DNA from 4 places in the Bradyrhizobium sp. BWA-3-5 genome. Region 2 is predicted to be linked to each of the others. Evidence: riboswitches for the same ligand, from Rfam matches in the RefSeq annotation. Region 2 holds a riboswitch; each other region holds the start of a gene.

Evidence for each region. A riboswitch is a leader RNA that binds a small molecule or an ion and turns the genes downstream of it on or off. The one in region 2 is predicted to bind cobalamin.
Region 1: another riboswitch for cobalamin. It lies ahead of RX331_RS38470 (energy-coupling factor ABC transporter permease); the one in region 2 lies ahead of RX331_RS30205 (TonB-dependent receptor plug domain-containing protein).
Region 3: another riboswitch for cobalamin. It lies ahead of RX331_RS02805 (TonB-dependent receptor); the one in region 2 lies ahead of RX331_RS30205 (TonB-dependent receptor plug domain-containing protein).
Region 4: another riboswitch for cobalamin. It lies ahead of RX331_RS38535 (DUF1636 domain-containing protein); the one in region 2 lies ahead of RX331_RS30205 (TonB-dependent receptor plug domain-containing protein).

Annotation. Positions count from the first base shown of each region.
Region 1 covers NZ_CP136627.1:108,490-115,621, forward strand. The annotation lists gene cobT (nicotinate-nucleotide--dimethylbenzimidazole phosphoribosyltransferase) at 1-847, opposite strand, end outside; gene cobF (precorrin-6A synthase (deacetylating)) at 901-1,650, opposite strand; gene RX331_RS38470 (energy-coupling factor ABC transporter permease) at 1,698-2,375, opposite strand; cobalamin riboswitch at 2,412-2,630, opposite strand; partial or broken gene cobA (uroporphyrinogen-III C-methyltransferase) at 2,682-3,406, opposite strand; gene RX331_RS38480 (cobyrinate a,c-diamide synthase) at 3,403-4,713, opposite strand; gene cobM (precorrin-4 C(11)-methyltransferase) at 4,713-5,495, opposite strand; gene RX331_RS38490 (cobalamin biosynthesis protein) at 5,492-5,860, opposite strand; gene cbiE (precorrin-6y C5,15-methyltransferase (decarboxylating) subunit CbiE) at 5,857-7,038, opposite strand; gene RX331_RS38500 (cobalt-precorrin-6A reductase) at 7,037-7,132, shown strand, end outside.
Region 2 covers NZ_CP136626.1:6,294,952-6,302,083, forward strand. The annotation lists gene RX331_RS30195 (M20/M25/M40 family metallo-hydrolase) at 1-632, shown strand, start outside; gene bluB (5,6-dimethylbenzimidazole synthase) at 663-1,316, opposite strand; cobalamin riboswitch at 1,464-1,660, shown strand; gene RX331_RS30205 (TonB-dependent receptor plug domain-containing protein) at 1,929-3,800, shown strand; gene RX331_RS30210 (iron ABC transporter permease) at 3,794-4,816, shown strand; gene RX331_RS30215 (ABC transporter ATP-binding protein) at 4,813-5,595, shown strand; gene cobD (threonine-phosphate decarboxylase CobD) at 5,608-6,594, opposite strand; gene RX331_RS30225 (ABC transporter substrate-binding protein) at 6,553-7,132, shown strand, end outside.
Region 3 covers NZ_CP136626.1:601,089-608,220, forward strand. The annotation lists gene RX331_RS02790 (hypothetical protein) at 315-470, opposite strand; gene RX331_RS02795 (hypothetical protein) at 638-880, shown strand; gene RX331_RS02800 (hypothetical protein) at 912-1,202, opposite strand; gene RX331_RS02805 (TonB-dependent receptor) at 1,517-3,793, opposite strand; cobalamin riboswitch at 3,906-4,105, opposite strand; gene RX331_RS02810 (iron ABC transporter permease) at 4,241-5,284, shown strand; gene RX331_RS02815 (ABC transporter ATP-binding protein) at 5,281-6,063, shown strand; gene RX331_RS02820 (MBL fold metallo-hydrolase) at 6,247-7,132, opposite strand, start outside.
Region 4 covers NZ_CP136627.1:120,457-127,588, reverse strand. The annotation lists gene cobD (threonine-phosphate decarboxylase CobD) at 1-934, shown strand, start outside; partial or broken gene RX331_RS38545 (cobyric acid synthase) at 945-2,394, opposite strand; gene cobO (cob(I)yrinic acid a,c-diamide adenosyltransferase) at 2,418-3,005, opposite strand; cobalamin riboswitch at 3,123-3,339, shown strand; gene RX331_RS38535 (DUF1636 domain-containing protein) at 3,434-3,808, shown strand; gene cobW (cobalamin biosynthesis protein CobW) at 3,805-4,839, shown strand; gene cobN (cobaltochelatase subunit CobN) at 4,839-7,132, shown strand, end outside.

The DNA.
Region 1 (7,132 bases), on a different replicon from region 2:
GACAGGAAGGATTGAGACGCACCGCTGCCAATGCCTCGACGGAAACGATGAAGCCGTCGATCAGAAGCGGAACGCGACGCTGTGCGGCGGCGATGATCGCGCCAGTGATCGCCGCAATTTCCAGACCGCCGACGGCGCACAGGATCCGGTCGGGAGCAGTACCTGCTATTGTGAGCCCATGACGAGCCAACGCGCCGTCTATCAGGTGCGCCTTACGTGCGCGCTTTGCTGCATCTAGGCCCGTTCCGCTGCCGGCCACCTGCTCGGCGCTCACGCCGAGCAGGGCGGCGGCGATTGCCGCCGAAGTCGTGGTATTGCCGATACCCATGTCGCCAAGGATCAGAAGATCGGGTTCTTTCGTGGCAGCCCGCAGAACCGCGCGCTTGCCGCAGTCAAGGGCTAAGGCCAACTCCGCAGGCTCAAGTGCCGCTTCCTGGCTAAAGTCGCGGCTACTCCGCCGCGGCTTGTCAGTCACGACACCCTCGATCGGAACTTCCGCGAGCGTGCCCGCATCGACGATCTCAAGACTCAAGCCCAGCTCGCGCGCCAGAATCGAAATTGCGGCGCCGCCCGAGGCGAAGTTGGACATCATCGCGATCGTGACTTCCTGCGGATAGGCCGATACGCCTTGGGCGACGATCCCATGATCGCCAGCGAAGACGATGATCGGCGCGCTTTGGGCCCGCGGCTGCTCCGTTTGTTGCAGACCGGCGAGTTCGATCGCGAGATGCTCGAGCCGGCCGAGTGCGCCGTCTGGTTTGGTAAGTTCAGCCTGACGGGCCAGCGCTGCATCGCGATGGATGACTGAAACGTCGGGGCACTCCTGATAGACCCACTCCGGTAGCATGATGTCCTGCCGTTGCATGTTGTCGTTACGAGCGAGCCCGCGCGCGGGGAGCGCTACGATCCGCGCTTGAGAATGTAGCTGTCCATGATCCAGCCCTGCCTTTCGCGCGCTTGCTGTCGAGCGGCGACGATGCTTGGACCCACTTCGGCCAGCGCACCCGACATCGTGATCTCCTCACCCATGCCGAGATAGGCGCCCCACCAGATGTGCAGCCCTGCCGGATCGAGCGACTGAAACGCCGCACCGCCATCGAGCATCACGACCACGGTGTTCGTGCCGTGCGGCCAACCGCCTTCGCGCAGCCGTCGTCCCGTTGTCACCAGGAAAGGCTCGCCTATTTCGTTCAACGGCAGCGAATGTGCCGCGCAAAGCGCCTGGATTGACGTGATACCGGGGACGACCTCGATGGCTGGCAACGGATCAAGCCTTCGCGCGATCCGCAGGCTCGAATCGTATAGCGAAGGATCTCCCCAGATCAGCAGGGCAACGCGCCCCTCACTCCCGAGATGCTGCGCAATTTCGTGCGACCAGGTCGAGGCCAAGGCATCGTGCCATTCATCCACGCCCTTGCGGTAATCCTCTTGGCCGGCGTCACGCACCGGTATGACGAACTCGGCGATCCGCGTCCGGTCGTTGTCAAGCACCTGCGCGCAGATCGTCCGCCGCAATTCGGCGAGATCGGATTTCACGTCCCCCTTGCGCGGGATGAGAACGAGATCGGCGGCGTTGATCGCGCGCACGGCAGCAAGCGTAAGCTGCTCGGGATCGCCGCAACCGATGCCTATCAGGGAGAGCGTCAGCATAGCTTATGCGAAGGGCGGCCGCTGCCTGCGACCGCCCTCACTTAATCTTATGCGGCGTTGTGCAGGCGGTAGGTGACGAGGCCGTTCGCCGTCACGCCACGCATCGATTTCGCCAATGCCAGCACGGCTAGATCAGCTAGCGGCTCGATGACCACGACGATCGCGTAAGAAGCGGCGAAAGACGCAATGGAAGTGAGGTTCTCGGCCGCAAAGCCCGCACCATACAGCGCCCAGAAAGCGACCCACAACACGATGCCGGATTGATAGGCGGTCGAAAGCGCAAGCGCCTGGCGATATTGCAGGTCAACAAAGGCGGTGTTGCGGGGAATGATCCGCCCGGCCAGCACCTGGATCGCAAACAGCGGCACCAGCAGCGTGGTCACGTTCATGCCGTATTGCGGCAGGTCGGCAGGTACGAAGAGCAGCCCCTGAAGCAGAAGACCAAGCGCCAACCCGAACGCGGCTGGCGCTGCGCCGAACAAGAGGAACAGTGTCGAGCCGAGAATGAAATGCACCTCCGAGACGCCGACCCGGAAATGCGGCAGGAGTTCGAAGAACGAGAAGACCAGGACTGTTGTTGCGACGGTGCGCACCGCCAAGGAAACGATTCCCTGCTCGCGCACGGTCTCTGCCGCAAGCTTCAATGCGCAGCCCGCGGCGGCGGCACCTGTCGCGTAACTCAGCACGAGCTTGGCGCCCGTAACGATACCTGGTTCGATATGCATGATCTACGTCCCTTCTGCCGTCCCACCCGACGGCTTTGGTGTTGAAAGCTGCAGGGCCGATCTCCTGGCTCGCGGTCGAAACGGGTCTCCGGCCTTCCCGAGCTGACGGCCCAGCGGCGGATCGGAGCCCCTCACCGCTTACAGTCGCGGGGGCGGCCGGGGCTTCGGGTACCGCAATTGGGTCCGCCCTTCCCCGTTCCCGATTATGCTCCGGCGCTTTGCGCCGCTTCGAGCACCTTGGCTGCACTGTGTGCTCCTTCCGAAGAGGACGCGTCAAGGGGCTCGCGAGATCGGGCGACGGCATCATCACGTAGCCTCGCCCGCCAGCGCGCCGAAACGAATGACCGTCGTTGCGGCGTCGGTTTGCGCGAGCTGGGTCTGCGAGCTTCGCAATCGTCGTACGGACAAGCCGCCTGTTCGGCGCCGCCGATAGACTCGGCAAACAGCGACGACGTATCGGGAGCCATGCCGTGCTCGATCAGTCTTGCCACGAGCGCCGGAAATGTCCGCTTGCCCATATAGACCAAAGTCGTCGATTCCTTATGGGCGAGCGCCGCCCAATTGAGATTTTCGGGCAATTGCCCAGTGATATCAGCGCCGGTCACGAGCTGGAGGCGGCGCGAGGTATGCCGGCGGGTCAGTGGAATGTTGGACCGCGCTGCCGCAACGCAGGCCGAGGTAACGCGCGGAATGATCTCGTAGCTGATGCCCGCCGCGCGCAGCGCTTCGATCTCCTGTTCAAGCCGGCGGAAGATGCCGGCGTCTTCCGATCTCAAGCGAACGACGCCCCCACCTGCGGCGGCGTAGTCGATGAGCAGCCGGTTGACATGCTCCTGTTTGACCGAGGGCCGGCCTGCACGCTTGCCGACCGCCACCAGATTGGCCCCGGGGCGGGCGTGATCGAGGATCGCGCCCGAGGAAAGGTCGTCATAGAGCACGACATAGGCGGCGCGCAGACGCGCGGCCGTCTTGAGCGTCAGGAGCTCAGGATCGCCTGGACCAGCCGAGACAAAGGAAGCAAAGCCGCTCACCGGTCCTCCGCAATGAGGTGGAAGAACGTTCCACTGGCGTATCCGCGCCGCGAGCCGGTCTCCGCAACGACCGCGCCGGTCGCGTCACGCACGATAGCCAGGCGCGTATCGGGCTGAGAGACAATGGTGGAGTAATGGAATTCGTGGCCGCGCAGACGCGCGCCGGCCTTATGCCCGGGCATTGGCACCGCAAGCTCCGCAAGCCGGTAGCCCAGATGCATGCTACGTTGGGCAAAACTCGTTTCCAGGCCGAGCAATCCCGTCATCTCATGATGTACGTCATTGGCGTCGGTCAAGGCGGAGCCCAGCACCATATAGCCGCCGCATTCGCCATGCACCGGCCGTGTCTCCGCAAAGGATGTTAGCGTGCGGCGAAATCGGCGATTTGTCGCGAGTTGGCCAGCGTGCAATTCCGGATAGCCGCCCGGCAGCCAGCAGACGTCGGCACTATCATCAGGGCCTTCATCGGCGAGCGGCGAGAAAGTCACGATCTCGGCTCCGGCTGCGCGCCAAGCCTCCAGCATGTGCGTATAGACGAACGAGAATGCAGCGTCGCGTGCGAGCGCGATGCGTTGTCCGGGTGGCGTGACGCTTAGGCCGTGTGTGTCGCGTGACGCCATCCAGGTGCATGCCGATTGCAGCACCGCATCGAGATCGACGTGCTCGGCGGCGATGCGTGCGGCCTCTGCAATAAGCTCGTTAACCTCAGCCTGCTCCTCGGCTTGCACGAGGCCCAGGTGCCGCTTCGGCATAGTGATCGCGGCGTGGCGGGGCAACGCCCCGAACACCGAAATGCCTGCCCCTGCCAGGGCGCGCCGCACCAGGTCTTCGTGCCGCGCGCTGGCGACGCGGTTGAGAACGACGCCGGCAAGACGCACGCCCGCGCGGAAATCGCGCAGTCCCGCAGCCACCGCCGCGGCAGTTTGCGCCTGTCCGGAAGGATCGATCACGAGCAGGACCGGCCAACCCATCATCTCGGCGATATCGGCGGTCGCGCCGGTCCCCGAAACGCCTGGCGCGGCAACGCCGTCGAACAGGCCCATCGAACCTTCAGCCAGAATGAGGTCCGCATCGCGTCCGTGCGATGCGACCGATTCGATCGCCTCACGACGCATGGCCCAGCTATCAATATTCACCGAAGTGCGTCCCGTGGCGGCCGCATGAAAGGCCGGGTCGATATAATCGGGCCCGCTCTTGAAGCACTGCACCTTCAGCCCGCGATCGCGATAGGCGCGTGCCAATGCCAGCGTCAGCGTCGTCTTGCCGACACCGGATGCAGGCGCCGAGATGACGAGGCTCGCCGCCATCACGAGCCTTCCGGAAAGCGCGGCGTCGGCCCGAGCGGCCGATAGCGGCGGTCATAGTCGGCAGCATACAAGCGGCTTTCTCCGAAATCTTCCGAACCCAGTGTGCGGCCGACCAGAATGACGGCCGTGCGCTCGAGCTCGGTGCTTGCGGCAGAATCCAGCGTACCGAGCGTGGCGCGAATGATGCGCTGATCCGGCCAGCTCGCGCGCCACACGATCGCGACCGGGCAGTCTGCTCCATAGTACGTGGTCAGCTCATCAATCACCTTGGAAAGCAGATGGATCGAGAGATGGATTGCCAGCACCGCACCGGTGGCAGCGAACGCGGCGAGTTTTTCGCCCTCCGGCATCGCGCTCGCCCTGCCCGGCATTCGGGTCAGCACGACGGATTGCGTGCGACCCGGCAGCGTGAGCTCGGCCGCGAGCACTGCCGCGGCGGCGGAAAAGGCCGGCACGCCTGGCGTGATTGAATAGGGAATTTGCAGCGCACTCAGCCGGCGCAATTGCTCGCCCATCGCCGACCAGATCGAGAGATCTCCAGAATGCAGCCGTGCGACGTCCTTTCCCTCACGATGCGCGGTGACGAGCTCCGATATGATGTCGTCGAGCGATAGTGGTGCAGTGTTGACGATGCGCGCGTCCTTTGGGCAATACGCGAGAACTCCCTCGGGCACGAGCGAGCCGGCATAGAGGCAGACTGGACAGGCGGTGATAAGATCGCGTCCCCGCAAGGTGAGCAGATCGGCTGCGCCCGGCCCGGCGCCGATGAAGTGCACGGTCATTCGCCGTCCCCTTCCGCGATCGCTGCGGTCGCCATTCGATCTTGCGAAACGGTCCGCGCCGAAACAAGGCGCGCGCCACGGCCGGCCACGGCCAGCGCCGCAGCTTCGGCGACGGAGCCCGTGCCGAACTTCGCCTTGATGAATTCGGACTGTGTGGACGTGACGATGCCGGCCAAGACATCGGCCGGAACGGACCTAACCGACACATTGAGCTCACACGCAAGCGCTTTGAGCGCAGCGGCTTCGGCCTTGTCGCTAACGGTGGCGACTGCAGCGAGACCGTCAGAACCTCCCGCGGCGTCGAGCGCTTCACGCAGCGAAGCAAGCGTGACGTCCTGCTTGAATCCCAAACCTGCGACCTTCACTTCATCGCACTCCATTGCACGACCGGCCGCCCCGCCTCCCAGGAACGATAACGGCCGAGGTTATCGGCATGCGCGATCTCGACCCGCATCAGCTCGCCGCCGTGGCGTTGATGCAGGCTCGAAAGCAGCGCCTCTGTCTCAAGCGTAACTGCGTGCGCAACCATCCGCGTTCCGGCCTCAATGCGCGACCAGGCGGCATCGAACATCGTGGCGTCGAACCCTCCGCCGATGAAGACCGCTTGCGGGGTCTCAAGGCCTGAAAGGATCTGAGGTGCCGGTCCCTCAATCGCCGTGATCCGATGCGTCAGGCCGAACTTCGCGGCGTTGCTGCGGATGTTTGCTGCACGATCGGCCCGCGCTTCAATTGCGATCGCCGTGCCACCGCAGAGAGCCCATTCTATAGATATCGAACCGGAGCCCGCGCCGATGTCCCACAATCTTTCACCGGGCCTCGGCGCCAACGCCGAAAGCGCGAGCGCGCGCATCGGCCGCTTGGTGATCTGACCGTCATGCACGAAGAGCGCGTCTGAAAGGCCGGAGCTGCGCGGAACTCCGTCCGGTCCATTGGCTTCGAGCGCAACGGCCACCGGACCCACGCCCGCATCGGTCGCGTAGCTGTCGGCACGATGCTGCGTCACGGATTCGCGCGGGCCACCGAGCGCGGCGAGAGTCCATAGCGGTGACGCGCCCCAGCCCCGCGCCGTCAGCCAGTTGGCAAGATCGCCGGCCGCCCTGCCGTCGCGCACGAGACAGATGATGCGAGCTTCGCGTGCTAAGTGCGGCACCAGGCGCTCGAACGGAGATGCGTGAAGTCCGAGACAAACGACAGATTCGAGCCGCCATCCGAGCCGCGCCGCGGCAAGAGAGAATGTCGAGGGAGCGGGATGCGCGATCCATTCGCTTTTGCGCAGCCGCTCCACGAGGTTGCTGCCGACACCGTGCCAGAACGGATCGCCCGAGGCGAGCACCGCCGTCGGACGGCCACGGCACGCCAGCACGCAGTTCGCATCGAAGGGCGCAGGCCAGCGACGACCGCGGTCGGTAATGCCTGCCAGCACGAGATGCCGCTCGCCGCCGAACACGGTCTGGGCTTCCCCAAGCGCCTTTCGGCTTGCTTCCGAGAGGCCGACAAGGCCATCTTCGCCAATGCCGATAATGGTCAACCAGGGATTATCCATGATGCGCGCCCTCATTCTGGGCGGAACGAGCGATGCTAATCTGCTTGCGGATGCCGCCGCGCGCGCCGGGCTCGACGCGATCTATTCGTATGCC
Region 2 (7,132 bases):
ATCGCTGGCACGTCGAGATTTTCGGCCGCGCCTCGCACGCCGGCGTCGCGCCGGAGCGCGGGATCAGCTCGACGATGATTTTGGCGCTTGCGCTCGCCGACGTGAAGGCCGGCGGCTGGTTCGGCAAGGTGGTGAAGGGCAAAAGGCAGGGCACCAGCAATGTCGGTCCCGTCACCGGCGGCGACGGACGGCCGGCCGGCGACGCCACCAATGTCGTCACCGACTATGTGCATGTGCGCGGCGAAAGCCGCAGTCACGATGCAAAGTTCTTCAAGGAGATCACGAAAGCCTACAAGGCGGCGTTCGAGAAGGCTGCAAAGAAGGTGAAGAACAGCGCCGGCAAGTCGGGCCGCATCAAGTTCAGGGCCGAGACCGACTATTATCCGTTCCGCATGAAGGAGAGCTTGCCGGTGGTCAAACGGGCAGTCGCGGCCGTGTCCGGCGTCGGCGCGACAGCGAATATCCGCGCCGCTAGTGGCGGCTTGGATGCGAACTGGATGGTCCGGCACGGCGTGCCGACGGTGACCTTCGGCGCCGGCCAGAACGAGCCGCACACGATCGACGAGTGGATCAATCTCGACGAATACGACCGTGCCTGCGCGCTCGCACTGCAGCTTGCGACCACGCGATGAACGGCCTGACGGGTCGCATGGTTACAAGAATCATCGCCGAAAAATGAAATCTCCGGCAGGCCGGCGTTCCTCCCAACCGGCGCGCTCAAGTTCTGGGCGGTCGTCGTCAGCCTGCGGATAGCCGAGGCAGAAATATCCGATCAAGCGCCAGTCCTTCGGGACATCCAGAATCTCCGTTATGGCGCAGGGATCGAGGATCGATATCCAGCCCATGCCGATGCCCTCGGCGCGGGATGCCAGCCAGATTGAAAAGACTGCGGTCACGACGGAATAGTCTGCCATCTCGGGCATCGTGCGCCGGCCAAGCCCGTGGCCGACGCCTGTCGAACGATCGGCAAACACGGCCAGGTGACATGGCGCCTCGCGCAATCCGGCCAGTTTCAGCGCGGCGTACCGAATAGATAAATCGCCGGTATAATCTCCGAGCGCATCGCGGTTGCAGGCCTCGAAATTTTCAACCACCTTCTGCCGGCGGCCGGGGTCATCCACCACCACGAAACGCCAGGGCTGACACAGCCCGACGGACGGCGCCTGACAGCCGATTTCAATCAATCGCTCCAGCAGGCTGGGCGGCAGAGGATCCCTGCGAAACCGGCGCACGTCGCGGCGCCAGCCAAACAGATCGTATAGGCGGGCGCGGAAAGCCTGGTCAAAGTGCGGCACGGCTGGCGGATCGATGGTCATGGCCTTTGCCTATGCTTCGCGGGATTTCCCGGTTTGGAGTGAGAATCGCGTGAGAACCGCGGAATTCAAAGCGCTTGCATACCCTGATCGTCAACAGCAATAGACGCCGCCTGTTCAGACCTGTTTGAAGTGCGCGCGCTATTGTGCTTATTTGGATTCGTCATCGGTGCCTTCGAAAGAAGGTGAAACGGGAATGCGGTGCGGGGCAATTGCCCCTACTCCGCAGCTGCCCCCGCAACTGTAAGCGGCATTCGCGATCCAAACGGCCACTGGGCTTCAAGCCTGGGAAGGCGGATCGCAGACCACCGCGAGCCAGGAGACCGGCCGCTGACGAGAAATCAACTCGTTCGACGGTGGGTCGACGGAAGGGGCACTATGAATTGGCTAGGATATGCTGCCGGCTCGGCGGCCATTGTTGCGTTGGCTTATTGTCACAGCGCTGCGTACGCGCGGTCGAACTCGGATCAACTTCCGCCGGTGGTGATCAATCCGGACGCTCCGCCAAAACCGGCCCGTACAACTCCCAAAAATCGAGATCGAAGCAGGGCCGGCCCGGTGCGGCCGGCCGCGAATAATACGCCTGCCCCGCCCGCACAGCCGGCGGAGGTGGTGGTGGTGACGGCCGACAGGGAGTCCGAGCCGATCAGCCGCACCGGCAGCTCGATCAGCGTGGTCAAGGGCGAGACGCTGGCAACCAGCAATCCCGGCTCGCTGGTCGACGCGCTGCGAACCGTTCCCGGCCTCGACATTTCTGAGAGTGGCGGTCCGGGTTCGACCGCGAACATCCGGCTGCGCGGCGCCAATACCGGCCAGACCCTGGTGATGATCGACGGCATCCGGATCAACGACCCGACCGCCGCGAGCGGCGATTTCGATTTCGCGATGTTTGCGCCAAGCGCCATTGAGCGGATCGAGGTGCTGAAAGGCCCGCAGAGCGCGCTCTATGGTTCGGACGCGATTGGCGGTGTCGTCAACATCATCACCAAGAAGGGCACCGGCCCGGCGCAGTTCAATGTCCGCACCGAAGGCGGCAGCTATGGCACCGCGGTGACCAACGGATCGATGATCGGATCGTCAGGCCCGTGGTCTTACGCCGTCACCGGCGCCGCGCAACACAGCAACGGCTTCTCCCGCTTTGGTTATCGGATCCCGCCGCTGGAGGCCAAATTCGGCCCGCTGGAACGCGACGGTTTCGACCGTCTCGGCGGCTCGGCCCGCTTCGGCTACGACGCCGGTGAAGGCGTACGACTGGAAACCGGTATGCTCTCCTCATTCACACGATCGGCCTATGACCAATCGACCGGCGCGTTTCCCGATACACCTTCAAGCGCGACGAGGCTTTTACAGCAGGTGTGGGGACGTGCCTCGATCGATACATTCGGGGGCATCCTGACCCATAGCCTGAACGTATTTGACACCCATATCGACCGCTCCTTCAACGATGTCACCTACAAAACCAACAAACTGCCGCAAAACACCACGTCAATCATTTCGGACTTCATCGGCAATAGCAGCGGCGCGGAATATCAGGGCAATCTGAAGCTGGGCGCTTTCGGTTCGCTGATCGTCGGCAGCCGGACACAGCACGAGACCGCCGACACCTACTCGACCAATCTGCTGCCGACCCCGGGGCCGCGAAATGCATTGCTTGGAAAAGCGCAAGACACCAATTCGGTGTTCACGTTGTGGCAGCTCCCGATCGGCGAGCGGCTGAACATCACGCTCGGCGGACGCGTGGACGATGTGGTTGATGTGGCGCGCTTCGAAACCTGGCGCGCGACGGCGGCCTACACGATTGCCGAGACCGGCACCAGATTCCACACCAGCGCAGGCACCGGCGCCAAGGCGCCGACGCTGTTTCAGCTCTACGATCCGGCCAACGGCTCGCCGGGTCTGAAGCCCGAGCAGAGCTTCGGCTATGACGCCGGCATCGATCAATCGCTGTTCAATGGCCGCGTCATCGCCTCGGTCACCGGCTTCTCGAACGACTTCAGTAACCTCATCAACTTTGTGTCGTCGACACCAACCGCCAATCCGTGCAGAGGCATTCAGACTGGTTGCTACGTCAATGTCGCCCGCGCCGAGACTAGCGGCGTGGAGGTGGGCCCAACGATCGATGTTCTGCCGGGCCTCGTGAAGTTCAACGCGGCCTACACCTACCTGCACGCGGTCGATCTTGCGACCGGGCTGGTGTTGGCGCGGCGGCCGAAAAACCTGGCGCGCTTCACGCTGACCATCACGCCGACCGACAGATGGCTGATCGAGCCCCGCATACTCACGGTCTCCAAGCGCTTCAGCAGCGCCGGCCAGACCAGCCAGGTCGACGCCTATACCCGCGTCGATCTCTATACCGAGTACAAGATTGATAAGAACTGGAAGGTGTTTGCGCGCGGCGAGAATATCCTGAACGAGCACTATCAGGAGGTTTTCAACTTCGGCACCACCGGTCCGGCGGCGTATGCGGGGTTTAGCGCCACATGGTGAGCACCGATGCCGCAAGACGACAGGTGATCGCAACCGCCGGGCTTGCTGCGCTGGTGGCACTGCTGGCGCTTGGCTCGCTCGGCATTGGACCCGTGCGGCTGTCGCCGCTGACCGTGCTCGAGGCTCTGCTCGGCGGCGGGACCGACGTACAGCGGATCATCGTCGCGGAAATTCGCCTGCCGCGAATGATCCTTGGACTGGCCATCGGTGCGATACTCGGCCTCTCGGGCGCTGCGCTGCAGGGCCTGCTGCGCAATCCGCTGGCGTCGCCTTCCCTGTTCGGGGCGCCGCAATCGGCCGCGTTTGGCGCCGTGCTGATGATTGCACTTGGCTGGGCCGACGTCCGATCCTACGCGCTGCCGGTCGCGGGAATCACGATGGCGTTCGCGTCGGTGTTCGTGCTGCTCGGCATCGCCGGAAGAAACGCCGGCCTGCTGCTACTGATCCTTTCGGGCCTGGCGATTTCCAGCCTCGCGGGAGCGGCGACCGCGCTGGTGATGAACCTATCGTCCAATCCCTTTGCCGCGCTTGAAATCGCGTTCTGGCTGCTCGGCTCGCTGGAGGACCGCAGCTTCCGCCATGTCATGCTCGCATCGCCGTTCATCATCGCGGGTGCCGCCGTGCTGATCAGCCAGCGCAGCGCCTTTCGCGCGCTGAGCCTTGGCGAAGAGACCGCGCAAAGCCTTGGCGTCGATGTCGGCCGGTTGAGATTAACGGTGATCGCGGGCGTCGCGCTGGGGGTCGGCGGCGCGGTGGCCGTCAGCGGGGCAATCGGCTTTATCGGCCTGGTCGCCCCGCATCTGGTGCGGCCCTTGATCGGCCACGATCCGGCGCGCCTGCTGATCCCGAGCGCGCTGGCCGGCGCGGCGCTGTTGCTGGCCGCGGATATCGCGCTACGGATCATTCCGTCCACGACCGATATCAAGGTGGGCGTGCTCACCTCGATCATCGGCGTGCCGTTCTTCCTCTATCTGATCGTGCGCGAACGGCGGGCGCTTGGTGGAGGCGTCGCATGAGCGGAAAGCCGATGCTGGCTGCCGAGCGGCTCGAAGTGATGCTGGCGGGCCGAACCGTCCTGCACGATGTCTCGCTGTCGCTGGCCTCAATGCAGCTTGTCGCCTTGGTAGGACCGAACGGAGCCGGCAAGACCACGCTGCTTCGCGCGCTGGCGGGTCTGGTTTCATCGACCGGTACGATCGAGGTCGGCGGCGATCATCTGTCGTCGCTTTCGCTGCGGGAGCGTGCCAAGCGTTTTGGCTACCTGCCGCAGGGCCATCTGGTGCATTGGCCGTTGCCGGCCAGGGACGTGGTCGCGCTTGGCCGATACCCGCATGGCGCCACCGATCCGGCACGGCTTTCCTCGCACGACGAACAGGCCGTGTTGCGCGCGATGCAGGCGACCAATGTCGTTGAATTTTCGGACCGCCCAGTCACGGAACTATCCGGCGGCGAACGCAGCCGCGTCGCGCTGGCGCGGGTGCTCGCGGTCGAAGCACCGATTCTGCTCGCGGACGAACCGACCGCTTCGCTCGATCCGCGTTACCAGATCGACGTCATGCTCAACCTGCGCAGCGCCGCCGACCGCGGCGTGCTGGTCGTGGTGGTGACGCACGATCTCGGGCTCGCCGCACGCTTTGCCGACACCGTGCTCGTGCTGTCGAACGGCCGGCTCCTTGCGCAAGGAATGCCCGCAGATGCGCTTTCGGAGCAGGTCATGGCCGATGTGTTCCGGATCCGCGCGTACCGCGCCGATTATCGCAACGAGGCCGTGATCGTGCCCTGGGCGGAGGCTTGAGCGATGGTCGACCTAGTCGCTCAACGCAGCCGCCAGGCGGTCAAGACCGGCAGCGTCAGGCGGCAGCCCAAACCGCAGGAGGTCGCCAGCCCAGTCGAAACGCCGGCACCAGATATGCCGCCGCGCCAGCGCGGCGTGCAACTTCTGAGCATCGGGATGCCGGGCAAGCCGGAACAACGGCGTGCCTCCGGCAATCCCAAAGCCGGCCTTGGCCAAAACCTGGTCGAGCTTGCGGGCCTGCTGTTCGAGCGTGCCGCGCGCGTGATCGGCCCATGCTTGATCGCCGAGCGCCGCGGTACCGATCAACAGAGCCGGCCCGGAACACGGCCATGGCCCGAGCGCTTCAGCGATGCGCGCGATGATGTCAGGCGCACCGATCGCAAATCCCAGCCGCAATCCGGCGAGGCCATAGAATTTTCCGAACGAGCGCAAGATCACGATGGGCCAATCGGGGCACAACGCGACCGCACTGATCGCCGGATCGACATCGGCGAATGCTTCGTCGACGACAAGCCATCCGCCACGTTCCTTCAGTCGTGCCGCAATCCGCGTCAGCACGGCGCGATCGGTGGCGCGGCCATCGGGATTGTTGGGGTTGACGACGACCGCGTGGACGGCATCTGCGGGGCAAGCTGCGAGATCGTCGATCGCGATCACCGGATGCCCCGCATTGCGGCAGGCGAGCGCATGTTCGCCATAGGTCGGCCCGACGATCGCCACCGGCCCGGGCGCCGCCAGATAGGGCAGCAACTGAATCAGCGCCTGCGTCCCGGACGCCGCGGCGATGCCGGCACCGGCGGGCACGCCATAGGTTTTTCGCGCCGCTTCCAGCAATGCCTCCGATTCAGCGCGCGAGGGCAAACGCCGCCATGCGTGGTCCGGCAGATGCTGCGGAATTGGCCACGGCCAGGGGTTGATCCCGGTCGACAAATCCAGCCAACTGCCGGGATCGCCGCCATGGCGCGCGATTGCCTCGGTAAGGTCACCACCATGCTTCATGCGCGCTTCTTGCCATCATCGGCTTCAAAATGCGAGAGGCCGCGAAGCGTTCTTGTCGCCCTGACAGTTCTCTGCTGCATCGGCCTGCAAAGCACTTCATACGCCGCCGAGCTGCCGCGGATCGCCTCGATCAACCTGTGCACCGACCAGTGGCTGGTGACATTGGCGGACCCGGATCAAATTCTCGGCCTCAGCCCCTATTCCCGCGATCCAGCCCGCTCCTGGGACCCGGCCAAGGCCGCGCAATTCCCAAAACTCTCCGGGGAAGCCGAAGACGTCTTGGTTCTAAAGCCGGATGCTGTCCTCGCCGGGCGCTTCACCAAGCGCGCGACACGGGAGCTGCTGAAGGAAAAGGGACTGCGCGTTGTCGAATTTGACGCCGCTCGTTCATTGGATGATGTGAAAAAGCAAATTCGCCAGATGGGCGAACTCGTGCAGCATCCCGACCGCGCCGCCGCCGAGATCACACGGCTCAATGCAGCGATTGCGCATGCGCGCGAAGTGGTGTCACGCAGATCATATCGGGTGCTGGCACTGT
Region 3 (7,132 bases), 2.2 Mb from region 2:
TGAAAATATAGGCAGGCGGTTATTTGTCCATGAATGCTGCTGCATGGCTGCCCCGGTGCAGGGCAGGGCGCGGGCATCTCCCATCAAATCGCGACGATCAAGCCGGCTGCGGCAGCTTCGGCGCGCATCTGCTCTTGAAGCATCGGGTAATAGAATTCGGAGACTTCGTCTAAGCGAGCTCGTCATCGCCCGGCTTGACCGGGCGACCCAGTAATCCGAGGCGCTTGTTTTTCAATGCAAAGGCCGCGGCGTACTGGATCGCCCGCTTTCGCAGGCGATGGCGACCTGACTTGCCTTACTTGCCGTCGTTGTCGCTACAGCGGCTCATCGTCATTGCCGTGAGGGTCGCGCTTCGGCGTGGCGATGTCGCCGTCCTCGTACTCTTCGTCCTCGACCGGAACGCGCTCCGGCTTCTTCGGCTTGTCCTCCGGTTGTTTCGGAGGTTCGTTCTTCCTGCCCGTTCCGCCCATGTGATGCCTTCTCGGATGAGCAATCAGCGTTTGCGCAGCGTGCCGACTCATTGTATCGGCATGATCGCAATCTGGCCGCGCCTAGGTGCATTCTAGCGCCGGTCAGAGAATTCTTCCTGCCCTTTTTGCGGCGTTCAGCCCGAAGGGCGTTCACATACGGAGCCAGCATGAAGAAGCCCCGCCCTGTGGTGGACGAGCCGCAGCCGCGCAAAGCCATCCGCGCCGACAAGGCGCCGACCTCCGGCTATTCGCTGGTGGTCGACGGCCACTTCAAGACGCATTACGACACGGTCGAGGCCGCCGAAGAGGCAGGCATGGCCCTGAAGAACAGGTTTCAGATGCTTCAGGTGCAGGTTTACGACGCCGAGAACAAGACGCGATCGATGATCGATTGGCCGGGACCGGCCTGACGCATCGCAGTTTCGCGTCCGTCTCGCGGGATCAGATACGCCGTCCGCCGCTTTGCTGGCTTGCCAGCCAGTCGGAAAGGGCGGGAGTCGCTTTTTCGGCCGGCTTCCTTGTTGCCTTGCTCGTTGTCTTGGCGGTGCGCGTCTTTCGGGCGGCAGGCGCGCGCTGCGGCTCGGCCGCTTCGCGGGCCAGGCGCAACGCCCTCAACCTTGCCATGTTGTCGAGCGTCGCTTTGGCGGCGGCTTCCCGCTCGGCCATGGCCGACCTGGCATCCTCGGCCGCTCTTGCGGCCTTCGCGGTACGATCTTGATCGTCGTTCGTCATTTCAAGTCAGTCTCAATCCATTCGTTGTTTTGGTCGCGCGTCCGACGTAAATCTGTCGCGGATCGGCGGCGTCTTCGACGCTCGCTCCCGTCGCGCCGTTTGAGTTGCGACAGATATGTCGAGCGATTTTGCGGCTTCATTTATCACGGGATCCGATCACGGAAAGCGTTATTTTTGGTCGAAAAGATGTCGCTTTCTTTCCAAATCAATCATGTCCTTGCAATTCCGTAACATCCAAAACCATTCTCCCGGGCAGGATTGCCCGAGAGAATATCGTTGCGCCCGATCCGGCATGACCGGAGCGGTGATTCCGTTCAGAAAGTCGCGCCCGCCTTCACCATGAAGGTGCGGCCCGGCAGCGGATAGGCTGAGAAGCGCCCCGGTGTGAATGAACTGGCGATCGCGTAGTCGTAGTACAGCGCGTTGAACAAATTGTTCACGCTGACCGACCAGAAGAAGCGATCGTAGGCGCCGCTCAGTTTCAAATCGACGGTGGCGTCCGCCGGAATGCGCCGCTGAGTGTTGGCCTGGTCATTGTCCATGAAGCGTTCGCTCCAGGCGCGGACGGTGGCATCCAGCACCAGGTAGTTCTGCCAGATGTTCCAGGTCACGCCGCCGCTGGCGGTGTAGCGCGATACCAGCGGCACGTCGTTACCGGCGAACTCCCCTTCGCGAAACACCGCGCGGGTGTAAGCCACGCCGCCGCGCAGCGTCACGGTGTCGCTGACGCGCAGCGAGGCGCTGGTCTCCGAGCCGTAGCGGCGGGTCGGACCGAGGTTGACGTTGTAGAACAGTGCTGGAATGAAATGGATCTCATTCTCGAGATCCATGTTGTAGATGCTCGACTGCATCTGAAAGCCACCGCTCTTGATGCGGAATCCGCCCTCGATGTCGTGCGAGGTCTGGGTCTTCAACTGGAAAGTCCCCGGAACGAAGAAGGGGCCATTGGAGACACGCTCGTCGACGGTTGGGGTGCGGAATGCCCGCGCGGCACGGCCGAATACCGAGAACACGCTGTTGAAGCGGTGCTCGAGGCCGGCATGCAGTGCGTATTGTGTTTCGTTGCTGTCGAGCGGAGAGGCCGCGGGGCTGCAATTGAAGAACAAGGCGCAACCGGGCGCATTGGGATCGAACCGATCGCGGGCACTCAGGCTGGTGTTTTGAATCCTGGCGCCATAGGAGAAATCGGTCGCCGGCAACAGGCCGATGGTTTGCTGCCAGTAGCCGGCCAGCGTCTGTTGCGACAGGTCATAGATGTGGGTTGGCGCCAGGCCTTTGAACGCTCCGCGGTCCTGATTGAATGTCGCATCGTAATAATCGATGCCGGTCAGGATCTGCGAGGGCATCCCGAAGATCGAATTCTTGACGCTCAATCGCGGCGTGATCGACCAGGTCAGCAATGATGCGTCGTTATAGGTGGAGGAGAAGCTCGGAAGTGGCGAGGCAAACGGTACCGCGCCGAAGAAGCCGCTTTGCGTGTCCTTCTTCCGAACGCCGCCGTCGACGATCAGGTCGACGCCGTTCATGATTGTCTTGGTAAAGCCGGTGGTGGCGCTGGCGCCCTGCTGGTTGCCGTAATCGAACGGCGTATTGGTCCCCCTGCGGTCAGTGACGAGTTGATCGAGTCCGATTGAGGGATCGACGGTGCGTCCGCCCGGGAACCCGAGCTTCTGGTCGTCACCAGTCACCGTAAGGAAGGCCTTGAGGTCCGGTGTGCTGTAGTTGAGATTGCCCACCCCGTTGCGCTGGTCGAGGGCGTTGTTGACCCGGTAACCATCAGACTTGATGGCGTTGCCATAGAAGGACGTCGACCAAGGTCCGTAATTGGTCGCGGCCGAGATGTTCGCAAGCCGCTGGTTGAACGAGCCGATACCGGCCTCTGCGCGCATCGCGACGGGCGGGCCGCCGACGCCGTCCTTCAAGACGATGTTGACGACGCCGCCGACCGCGTTGTCGCCGTAGAGCACTGCGCCGCTGTTGCCGCGGGTGATCTCGATCCGTTCGATCGATTGGAGCGGAATGGTCGAAAGATCGACCCCGGCCATGTCGATATCGTTCAGCCGGCGGCCGTTGACGAGGACCAGGGTGTTGGCGGTGGCAAACGCGCCGAAGCCGCGGAGATCGACCGACGTCTTGGCGCCGTTGACGCCGCCATAGAGCGACTGCAACTGCACGCCCGGCTGTTGCGCAATGATCTCGGATAGCGTCTGGGCCGGCGAATGCGAGATCTCGGCAGCCGTGATCACCGTCGCCGACGTCCCGACGATGCCGGAGAACTGCCGGCCGCCGCCTCCGCCCGCACCTTGCGCAGCACTTTGCGGCGAGGCATCCGCGCCGGTTCCGGATGCGGGCCGCGTGCCGCTTGATGGCGCAGCCGCCGGCACGACGCGGCGCGAGGTTGATGCTTCATCGTAGGTCGGCTTTGCGCGAGTCCGATTCGGGTCGGTCGGCGAAGTGATCTCGATCGGCGGCAATGGTTCGGATGGCGCCTGCTGCGCCTCTGCGGCGGAAATGCCGAACGATACGATCGGCGCCAAAAAACTGCTGGCGAGCCAGAAGCGGTGTTGCCGCATGGCGGTGGTGGAAGACATGGTCGAGACCTCGGTATGACGTCAGTGGCACGTCACAGCGAACTAAGTCTCACCATGTGCCTAAAGCAGCTCAGGTGAAGCTAATGCCTGTACTCCCCGACCGACATCTTCGCGTGTGACCACGGCTGACGGCAGGTCTCCTGGCTCGCGGGTCGTTACCCCATCGTCGCCTTCCCAGGACCGAGATGCCCAGTGGCCTATGACGAAGGATTCGCCGCTTACAGTTGCGGGGGCAGCCGCGGAATTGGGGATTTTCCCCGCACCGCATTCCCTTTTGATCCCCGAACGGGAACCGTCGGAAACTATGGTAGAAGTTTGTCAAATAGCGAGTCAATCCGCCGGAGGCGCTCTCGGAATCCTCGCTGGACGGGTGCGCTATTTTTGCCGCATGCGCCGCGCCTACCGGACTGATGTACCTCAGCGAGCAAAACTGCCGTTGGACTATTGATGAGTGTTGAGGCCGTAACCCTGACCAATGCGGATGCCGCGCGCCGGCGGATCGGCGCGACGCTTGCGATATCAGCTCTCGTTGTGCTGCTGATGCTGATCTCGCTCGGCATCGGGCCGGTGCGGCTCTCGCCATTAGTGGTGGCGGAAGCGTTGTTCGGCGGCGGCAGCGAGGTATCGCAGGTCATTGTGCGGGAAATTCGCCTGCCGCGCACGCTGCTGGCGCTGGCGATCGGCGCCATTCTCGGACTATCGGGGGCGTCGCTGCAGGGCCTGTTGCGCAATCCGCTGGCGTCGCCTTCGCTGTTCGGCGCGCCGCAATCGGCCGCGTTCGGTGCGGTGCTGGTGATTGCACTGGGCCTCGCCGACGTGCGCTCTTATGCGATGCCGGTGGCGGCGATCATCGCCGCCTTCGGCTCGGTGTTCGTGCTGCTGTCGATCGCAGGGCGCAATGCCGGGTTATTGATTCTCATTCTGTCGGGACTTGCGATCTCGAGCTTTGCCGGGGCGGCCACGGCGCTGGTGATGAATCTCTCCAGCAATCCCTTCGTGGCGCTGGAGATCGCGTTCTGGCTGCTGGGCTCGCTGGAGGACCGCAGCTTTCAGCACGTGATGCTGGCGCTACCCTTCATTATTGCCGGCGCCGCCATGCTGCTCAGTCAGCGCCATGCCTTTCGCGCGCTCAGCCTCGGCGAGGAAACCGCGCAAAGCCTCGGCGTCGATGTCGGCCGCTTGCGATTGCTTGTCATTTCGGGCGTCGCGCTCGGCGTTGGCGGGGCGGTTGCCGTCACCGGCACGATCGGTTTCATCGGCCTGGTCGCGCCGCATCTGATGCGGCCCGGGATCGGCCATGATCCGGGCCGGCTGTTGATCCCGAGCGCGCTCGCCGGTTCCGCGCTGCTGCTGGCGGCCGATATCGCGGTGCGCATCATTCCCTCGACGTCGGACATCAAGGTCGGCGTGCTGACCTCGATGATCGGCGTGCCGTTCTTTCTCTATCTGATCATGCGCGAGCGCCGCGCGCTCGGCGGAGGTGTCGCATGAGCGAGAATGCGCTGCTGACCGCAAAGGCACTCGCTGTACGGCTCGCCGGCCGCGTCGTGCTGCAGGACGTGTCGCTGGCGCTGACGGCAGGCCATCTGGTGGCGCTGGTCGGTCCCAACGGCGCCGGCAAGACGACGCTGCTGCGGGCGCTGGCGGGATTGATCCCGTCCGAAGGCGAAATCGAGATCGGCGGACAGGCGCTGTCGTCGCTGCCGCTGCGCGAGCGCGCAAAGCGGTTCGGCTATCTGCCGCAGGGACACATGGTGCACTGGCCGCTGGTCGCGCGCGATATCGTGGCGCTCGGCCGCTATCCGCATGGTGCGACCGATCCCGCGCGGCTGTCGGCGAGGGATGCGGAGGCGGTGCTGCGTGCCATGCAGGCGGTCGACGTCATGGAGTTCAGCGATCGCCGCGTCACCGAACTGTCCGGCGGCGAGCGCAGCCGCGTCGCGCTGGCCCGTGCGCTGGCGGTGGAAGCGCCGGTGATCCTCGCCGACGAGCCGACCGCCTCGCTCGACCCGCGGCACCAGATCGACGTCATGCAGAATTTGCGCGCAACCGCCGACAAGGGCGTGCTGGTCATGGTGGTGACGCATGATCTCGGGCTGGCCGCGCGGTTTGCCGATCACGTGCTGGTGCTACACCACGGACGGCTGGTCTCGCAGGGCGCGCCGGCTGAGGCGCTCTCCGAACAGGTGATGGCGGATGTGTTCCGGATCTCGGCTTATCGCGCGGAACACCAGAACGAAGCCGTGATCGTTCCCTGGGCGGATGTTTGATGCGATGGCGGCAGAGTTGAAAGTGGCGGGGCAGCATGCGCCGCAAATGCCGCGTCGTCCCTGCGAAGGCACGGACCCATAACCACAGGGCATGTAATAAGAAAGGCAACCAGCCGCGACGTCTATCATTGGCGCCGCGGCGTATGGGTCCCTGCGTTCGCAGGGACGACGACTTCAACTTGACTACCCTTGAACCACCGGTCCGCCGACCTTCTTCCACGCATCGATGCCGCCCTCGATATGCGCGGTGTTGGCGAGCCCCGCATTCTTCGCGGCGGCCACCGCCATTGCCGAGCGCTCGCCGAACGCGCAGAAGAACACCACGCGGCGGCCGGTGGCGGCGGCGACCTCGCGCAGCATGCCGCCGGGCTTCAGGCTCTCGGCGATGCCGGGATAGGGCGCGTGCAGCGCGCCCGAGATCGTGCCATGCTTGGCGCGCTCGCCGTCCTCGCGTAGATCGACCAGAAGGATGTCGGGCCGGCCGAGGCTGTTGATGGCATCGCGCGCCGTGAGTGCGAGGCCCTGCCTGGCGAGCTCTTCCTGGTGCAGGCCGACATGCATGTTGGCGGGCACCGCGACATCCATCATCTTGGGGTTCGGCAGCTTCAGGTTCGCCATCAGCTCGATATATTCGTCGACGTTGCGCACCTGCAGCCGCGGATTGTAGCGCTTCTCCTCGCCGATGGTGGAAACCGTGTCGCCCTTGTAGTCGTGGGCGGGGTACACCAGCGTTTCCTCCGGCAGCTTCAACAGCCGGTTGAAGATCGACTCGTACTGCGCCCGGGAAGAGCCGTTCTGGAAGTCGGTGCGGCCGGTGCCGCGGATCAACAGCGTATCGCCGGTGAAGACGCGGTCGCCCATCAGATAGGAATAGGAATCGTCGGTATGGCCGGGCGTATACATGACGTCGAGGCAGAGCCCCTCGATCGTCACCCTGTCGCCGTCGGAAACCCGCATCGACACCACGTCGGCCTTGCTCTGCTCGCCCATGATGGTGATGCACTGGGTGCGGTCGCGCAGCTCGCCAAGGCCGGTAACGTGATCGGCGTGCAGATGGGTGTCGACCGCC
Region 4 (7,132 bases), on a different replicon from region 2:
CGTGCACCGATTCGGCGGGCGCGCGCAGGACTGGATCGACCTCTCAACCGGGATGAACCGGCAGCCCTATCCGGTGGGTGAGGTCGAGCCCAGGTCCTGGAGTGCACTGCCTTCGCGATCCGATATCGAGTCCCTGCATCGAGCAGCGCGAGAGAACTACGCCACCAAGGCACCAATCGTGGCGCTCGGTGGCGTACAAGCGGCCATCCAGTTGTTGCCGAGTCTTTCATCGCGCGGTCGGGCGCGGATTCTCGCGCCGACCTATAACGAATACGCGGCGGTTTTTTCCGCGGCAGCCTGGGACGTGGCCGAGGTTTTTGATCTCGAAGGGCTGCAGGGAGCGGATATCGCCGTGGTCGTCCATCCCAACAATCCAGACGGCCGATGCTTTGATCCAAGCGAACTGCTGGCGCTTTTGCCGCGCGTCGGTCGACTCGTCGTCGACGAAAGCTTCGCTGATGCCGTTTCGGGCTTGTCGCTGGCACCCGAGGCGGGACGGCCGGGGCTGTTACTCCTGCGATCGTTCGGAAAATTCTACGGGCTTGCGGGACTGCGCCTCGGTTTCGCGCTCGGCAGCGAGGCCGATGTCGCTGCGCTGGCCGCGATGGTCGGCCCGTGGCCGATTTCGGGTGCAGCGATTGTGATCGGACGGCGCGCCTTGCTTGATCGCGATTGGGCAAACGCGACCTCGACGCGTCTGGCACGCGATTGCCTCCGCCTGGATGCTGAAGTGCAATCACAGGGCTGGACATTGGTCGGCGGCACGCCGCTGTTCCGGCTCTATGAAACTGGCGAGGCACGCGCCGCGCAGCAGAAGCTCGCGCGCCACCAGATATGGTCGCGCATATTTGGGAAGCGGCCGGGATGGCTGCGGCTTGGCTTGCCGGGTGACGAGACGGAATGGGCGCGGTTTTCCGCCACAATCTCGCCTTGATCGCCCCTCCTCAGCGGGCAAGCGTAAGCAGGCCTTCGACATCGAGATAGGTATCGATGTAATCGGCAAGCGTATCGAGCGCGCTCTCCACCCTGGCGCGGTATTGCTGGTCCGCGGCCGGAATGTCTAGTTGTGCGAGAAATGTCTTGCGGAAACTGTCGGAAGCGAACAGGCCGTGCAGATAGCTGCCATACACGCGGCCGTCGCTGGATACCGCGCCTTCCGGCGCTCCGCCAAGCAAAGCAAATGGCCGTGCACGATCCGGCCCGTCGGTATGTCCGATGTGAATCTCGTAAGCCTCGATCTGCCGGTTCGTCGCAGCGTGGACCGCCGTGACGCGGCTCAGAGTCTTTTGTGGCGTCATCACCGTCGTTACGTCGATGAGTCCGAGACCGGGAGTTTCGCCCGCCGGTCCCTCAATTCCCTCCGGATCCGCCACACTGCGTCCGAGCATCTGGTAACCGCCGCAGACGCCAAGAACATGACCGCCGCGACGATGATGCGCAAGAAGATCGATGTCCCAACCTTGGGCGCGCAGGAAGGCGAGCTCGCCGCGGGTCGACTTCGAGCCCAGCAGGATCACGAGCTTTGCATCGCCAGGGATTGCTTCTCCAGGCCGGACCATCACAAGGTCGACATCAGGTTCGAGCTTCAGTGGATCGAGGTCGTCAAAATTCGCGATCCGCGACAGCGCGAAAAGACAATCTTGCACTTGCCTGCCTTGCGTGCGCCGGTAAGCCCAAGCGCGTCTTCGGCCGGAAGTTCACGAGCGCAGGCGAAGTAGGGAAGGACCCCAAAGCCCCGCCACGATGTGCGCGCTTCGATCAGCCGGTAGCCGTCATCGAACAGTGATGGATCGCCGCGGAACTTGTTGATGACGAAGCCGCGAATCATGGCCGCATCGTCGGGATCGAGCATGGCCTTGATTCCGACGAGCTGCGCAATGACACCGCCGCGATCAATATCGCCGACCAGCACGACGGGAATGTCGGCCTTGCGGGCAAAGCCCATATTGGCGATATCGGCGCTCCTCAGATTGACCTCGGCGGGGCTGCCGGCGCCCTCGACGAGAACAAGATCGGCGCGATCCTTGATACGGGCGAAACTCTCGAGAACCGGCGCCATCAGCGATGGCTTCATCGCAGCGTATGCACGCGCGCGCGCAGCGTCGCCACGCGGCGTCCGTGCACGATGATCTGGGCGCCGACATCAGTTTCCGGCTTCAGCAAGACCGGATTCATATCGGTATGCGGCTCGACACCTGCGGCCTGCGCCTGCAATGCCTGCGCGCGTCCGATCTCGCCGCCGTCGACCGTCACGGCGGCATTGTTCGACATGTTCTGCGGCTTGAACGGCAGCACCCGATTGCCGCGCCGGGTGGCAGCGCGGGCAAGGCCGGCCACGATGAGCGACTTGCCCACGTCCGAACCCGCTCCCTGGATCATCAATGCGCGCGCCATCGAATCGAATCCCGATTGCTTGGTCAGAACTCAACGCCGGGCTGGGCCTTGATGCCGGATCGGAAGGGATGCTTCACGAGCGTCATCTCCGTGACAAGGTCGGCGGCGTCGATCAATTCCTGCTTGGCATTGCGTCCGGTGAGGACGACATGCATCATTGGCGGCTTTGAATTCTTCAGGAACTCAACGACCTCTCCGATCTCCAGATAGTCGTAGCGAAGCGCAATATTGATCTCGTCGAGAACCATCATGCGCAAGGCTTCATCAGCGATCAGCTGCTTGGCCTTTTCCCATGCGGTGCGGGCAGCGGCGATGTCGCGGACGCGGTCCTGCGTTTCCCAGGTAAAGCCTTCCTCCATCGCATGGAATTGGCACAGTTCGCCAAAATGTCCGGTGAGCAGGCGGCGCTCGCCAGTGTCCCATGCACCCTTGATGAACTGCACGACGGCGCAGGAAAAGCCATGCGCGAGGCACCGCATGATCATGCCGAAGGCCAAGGAAGATTTTCCCTTGCCTGCCCCGGTGTGGACAATGATGAGCCCCCTCTCTCCACTCTTGGTGGACATCATCCGGTCGCGCGCGGCCTTCTTCTTTGCCATTTTCTTTGCCATTTTTGCCGAATGGCGGGCATCCAATGCGAATTCGGAGATCGCGGTTTCTTCCTCAGCAGCATCAGATCCGGAAGTCATCTGCACGTCCCTTTGGCTTGACAAGTTGCACGCTTGGGCAAATGGTGCGGTGGCGTTGGTTCCTGTCCTACGACAGGCGAAGAGGGAATGCGATAGGGCTCTAGCCTCAAAGCTCGAGCCTGAAGCGCAGCCGCCCCCGCGACCGTGACCGGAGAGATCTCCAAGAGCCACTGACCTTTAAGGGTTGGGAAGGTGGAGATCGAGGGAAGAACCTGCTCCGCAAGCCGGGAGACCTGCCAGCGCACCGATTGACCACCGGCGGACGGGGTGTTCCGCGACGGGGAGCGAACCCGTGTGTCATTGGTTCGCGTACCTCATCGCCTCCGCCAAATTTTTGTTGAGAAGGGGCGATGACCGTCACGCTTCACGTCTGCATCACCTGTCGTGCCGACCAGGCAGTAAGGGATGGCGAAACCACACCGGGCGCGCGTCTGCACAGCGCTCTCCTCGAGGCTGGCGTGCCGGAGGGCGTCAGCGTCGTTCCGGTCGAATGCCTGTCGGCCTGCAGCCAAGGCTGCTCGATTGCGCTCTCGGGGCTTGGGCGCTGGTCCTATGTGTACGGTCGCTTGTCCGATGCAAACGCACCGGATGTAGTCGCCGGGGCTGCGGCCTACGCGGCCGCGCCAGATGGCATTGTGCCATGGCGCAGCCGGCCGGCGATCTTCCGCAAGCAGTCGCTTGCCCGTATTCCACCGATCGCCGTCCTGCCAGAGGCCGCAGAATGAATACCCTCACCAAGGTTCCGGTGACCGTCGTCACTGGTTTTCTCGGATCGGGCAAGACGACGCTGATCCAGCACTTGATCACCAATGCGAACGGCAAGAAGCTTGCGGTGCTTGTCAACGAGTTTGGTAGCGAGGGCGTCGACGGCGAGATCCTGAAATCCTGCGCCGACGCCAGCTGTCCTGCCGAGAATATCGTCGAGCTCGCCAATGGCTGCATCTGCTGCACGGTCGCCGATGACTTCATCCCCGCCATGGAGCAACTACTCTCGCGCCCCGTGAGGCCTGATCATATCGTGATCGAGACATCCGGCCTGGCTTTGCCAAAGCCGCTGCTCAAGGCCTTCGACTGGCCAGAGATCCGCTCACGAATCACGGTCGACGGCGTGATTGCGCTTGCGGATGCCGAGGCCGTGGCCGCCGGCCGCTTTGCGCCCGACCCTGCCGCAGTGGAAGCGCAGCGTTCGGCCGATCAGAACCTCGATCACGAGACGCCGCTGTCGGAAGTGTTCGAGGATCAGATCGCGTGCGCGGATATCGTGCTGCTCACCAAGGCGGACCTTGCCGGCGCGGCAGGACTTGAAGCGGCCAAGGCGGCGATCACCGCCGAAATGCCGCGTCGCGTGCCAATGCTGCCTGTCGTCAATGGTGCAGTCGATGCGCGTGTGATCCTTGGTCTCGAAGCGGCTGCTGAAGACGATCTCGCTTCGCGACCTTCTCATCGCGACGGCGAAGAAGAGCACGAACACAACGATTTTGCTTCGATAGTCGTCGAGCTCCCGGAAGTGGCTGACGTGGATGCGCTGGTCGAATCGATCAAGCGGCTTGCGCGTGAGCAGAACGTATTGCGCGCGAAGGGATATATCGCGGTCGCGGGCAAGCCGATGCGATTGCTGCTGCAATCGGTCGGCGAGCGGGTGGGGCATCAGTTCGATAGGCCATGGGGCACGCGGCCAAGGCGCTCGAAGCTGGTGGTGATCGGTGAACACGACGATATCGATGAGGCGGCCATCAGGACTGGACTCGAGATCTGATGCACGTCATCTTTCGCGAGAGCCGCGGTCTTGAGGAGACTGCGATCCCTAAGGATCTCGGTCAAGATCCGGCAGACCTTGTCGTGCTCTCGTTCTCGGACAGCGATCTTGCCGCGTTCGCCTCTGGCTGGCGTCGCGGCCGTGCCGGACTGCCATCGCTGAGGCTCGCGAATCTTGCGGAGCTGCGTCATCCCCTGTCGGTCGACACCTATATCGAGCGGACGCTGTCGCATGCGCGCGGCATTTTGGTGCGCCTGATCGGCGGCGAATCCTACTGGTCATATGGGCTGGCTGCCCTGCATCAACTTGCGAAGGACCGCGATATCGCGCTTGCGGTGCTCCCCGCGGACGGTCGCGACGATCCGCGCCTGGATGCGCTCTCGACATTACCCGTGTCGGCGCTCGGACGGCTGAAGGCGTTGTGCGACAAGGGCGGAACGGTTGCGGCGCAGGCTGCAATCGCACAACTCGCACTAGCTTCGGGTCTCTATGCGGGACCTGTCGTCGGCGAAGTCGAAATTCCCGAGATCGGTTTCTACGATCCGCGTCGTGGTGCAGTCGCGGCGCTGCCAAATCCCGATCGAGGGCCGCATGCGCTCGTCACCTTCTATCGCTCCTATCTCACCTCAGCCGATACCGCCCCGGTCGACGCGCTGATCACAGCCCTGCGGAAGAAGGGTTTTGATGGCTATGGCGTGTTCGTCGCCTCGCTAAAGGTGGCCGGTGTGACGGATTGGCTTAAGCGGCAGTTCGAGGAATGCACGCCTGCGGTGATCGTCAATGCAACCGCTTTCTCTGCTGTCACCGGCGAAGGGACGACGCCTTTCGATGCTGCATCCTGTCCGGTGTTCCAGGTCGCGTTGTCGACGGCCCGGCGCGAGGAGTGGGCGGAATCGCTTCGCGGTCTCTCGCCGGGCGATCTGGCGATGCATGTGGTGTTGCCCGAGGTTGACGGCCGGCTGCTAGCGGGCGTGGTCAGTTTCAAGTCGCCGAGCGCGCGCGATTCCGAACTGCAATTCTCGCACCTGGCGCACATGCCCGACGACGAACGTGTCGATGCTGTCGTGGATCGGGTGGCCGCCTGGCACAGGCTCGCGAACAAGCCGGCGGGGGGGAAGCGGCTGGCGATTGTGCTCTCGAATTATCCGGGTCGTCCGCACCAGATTGCGCATGCGGTCGGGCTCGACGCGCTTGCTTCGGTCGAAACGCTATTGTCCGATCTCGGCGCTGCCGGTTTCGACGTGAAGCCAACAGAAGCGCTTGGTGCAGCTCTCCTGCAGGAGAAATTGACCTTTAGCGTTGCTGATTACGGCGCTGAGCTGGCGAGACTTCCGTGCCAGCTGCAGGATGACCTCGCGCGCGCCTGGGGGGCGACGCAGAACGATCCCGCCTGCCGTGACGGCGAATTTCATTTTGCAGCAATCCAGCGTGGCAAGGCGATCATCGCCGTTCAGCCCGAGCGCGGTGATGTCACCAATCATGACGTCGAGTATCACGATATCTCGCGCACGCCTCGCCACGCCTATGTCGCGTTCTATCTCTGGCTCCGGCGGCAAGAGGTTGATGCGGTCGTCCACATGGGCACGCATGGAACGCTGGAGTGGCTGCCCGGCAAGTCCGTCGCCCTATCGGCCTCCTGCTGGCCGGAAGCGCTGATTGGCGACATGCCGGTGGTCTATCCCTTCATCGTCAACGATCCCGGTGAGGCAGCGCAGGCCAAGCGGCGCATTAGCGCGGTCACGATCGGCCATTTGCCGCCGCCGCTGGCGCAGGCCGCATTGCCTGAAGGCTTGCGTCCGCTCGAGCAACTGCTTGATGAGTATTCGACGTCTGATGGTCTCGATCCCGCGCGCCGCCAGCGTCTGATTGTGGCGATCCGCGATGAAGCGCGGGCCGCGGGCCTGGAAGACGATCTCGGCCTTGGCGCCTCGGCTGCGCCGGCGGAGGTCATTCCTCGGATCGATCGCTTCGTCTGCGATCTCAAGGAGAGCCAGTTCGGCGATGGGCTGCATGTGTTCGGCCGTGGGGGTTGCGGCGAGGCGGAGAAGAGCGCGCTGCTTGACGCGCTCTCTGGTGGGCGCGTTGCTCCGGGCCCGGCAGGCTCGCCGCATCGCGGGCGGCGCGATGTACTGCCCACTGGACGCAATCTGTTCACCGTCGACCCCCGCGCGGTTCCTACGCGCTCGGCGCATGCGCAAGGGATCAAGCTCGCCGAGGAATTGCTGCGCCGTCACCTGCAGGATCACGGCGACTGGCCGAAAGGACTACTGGTTGATCTCTGGGGATCATCGAC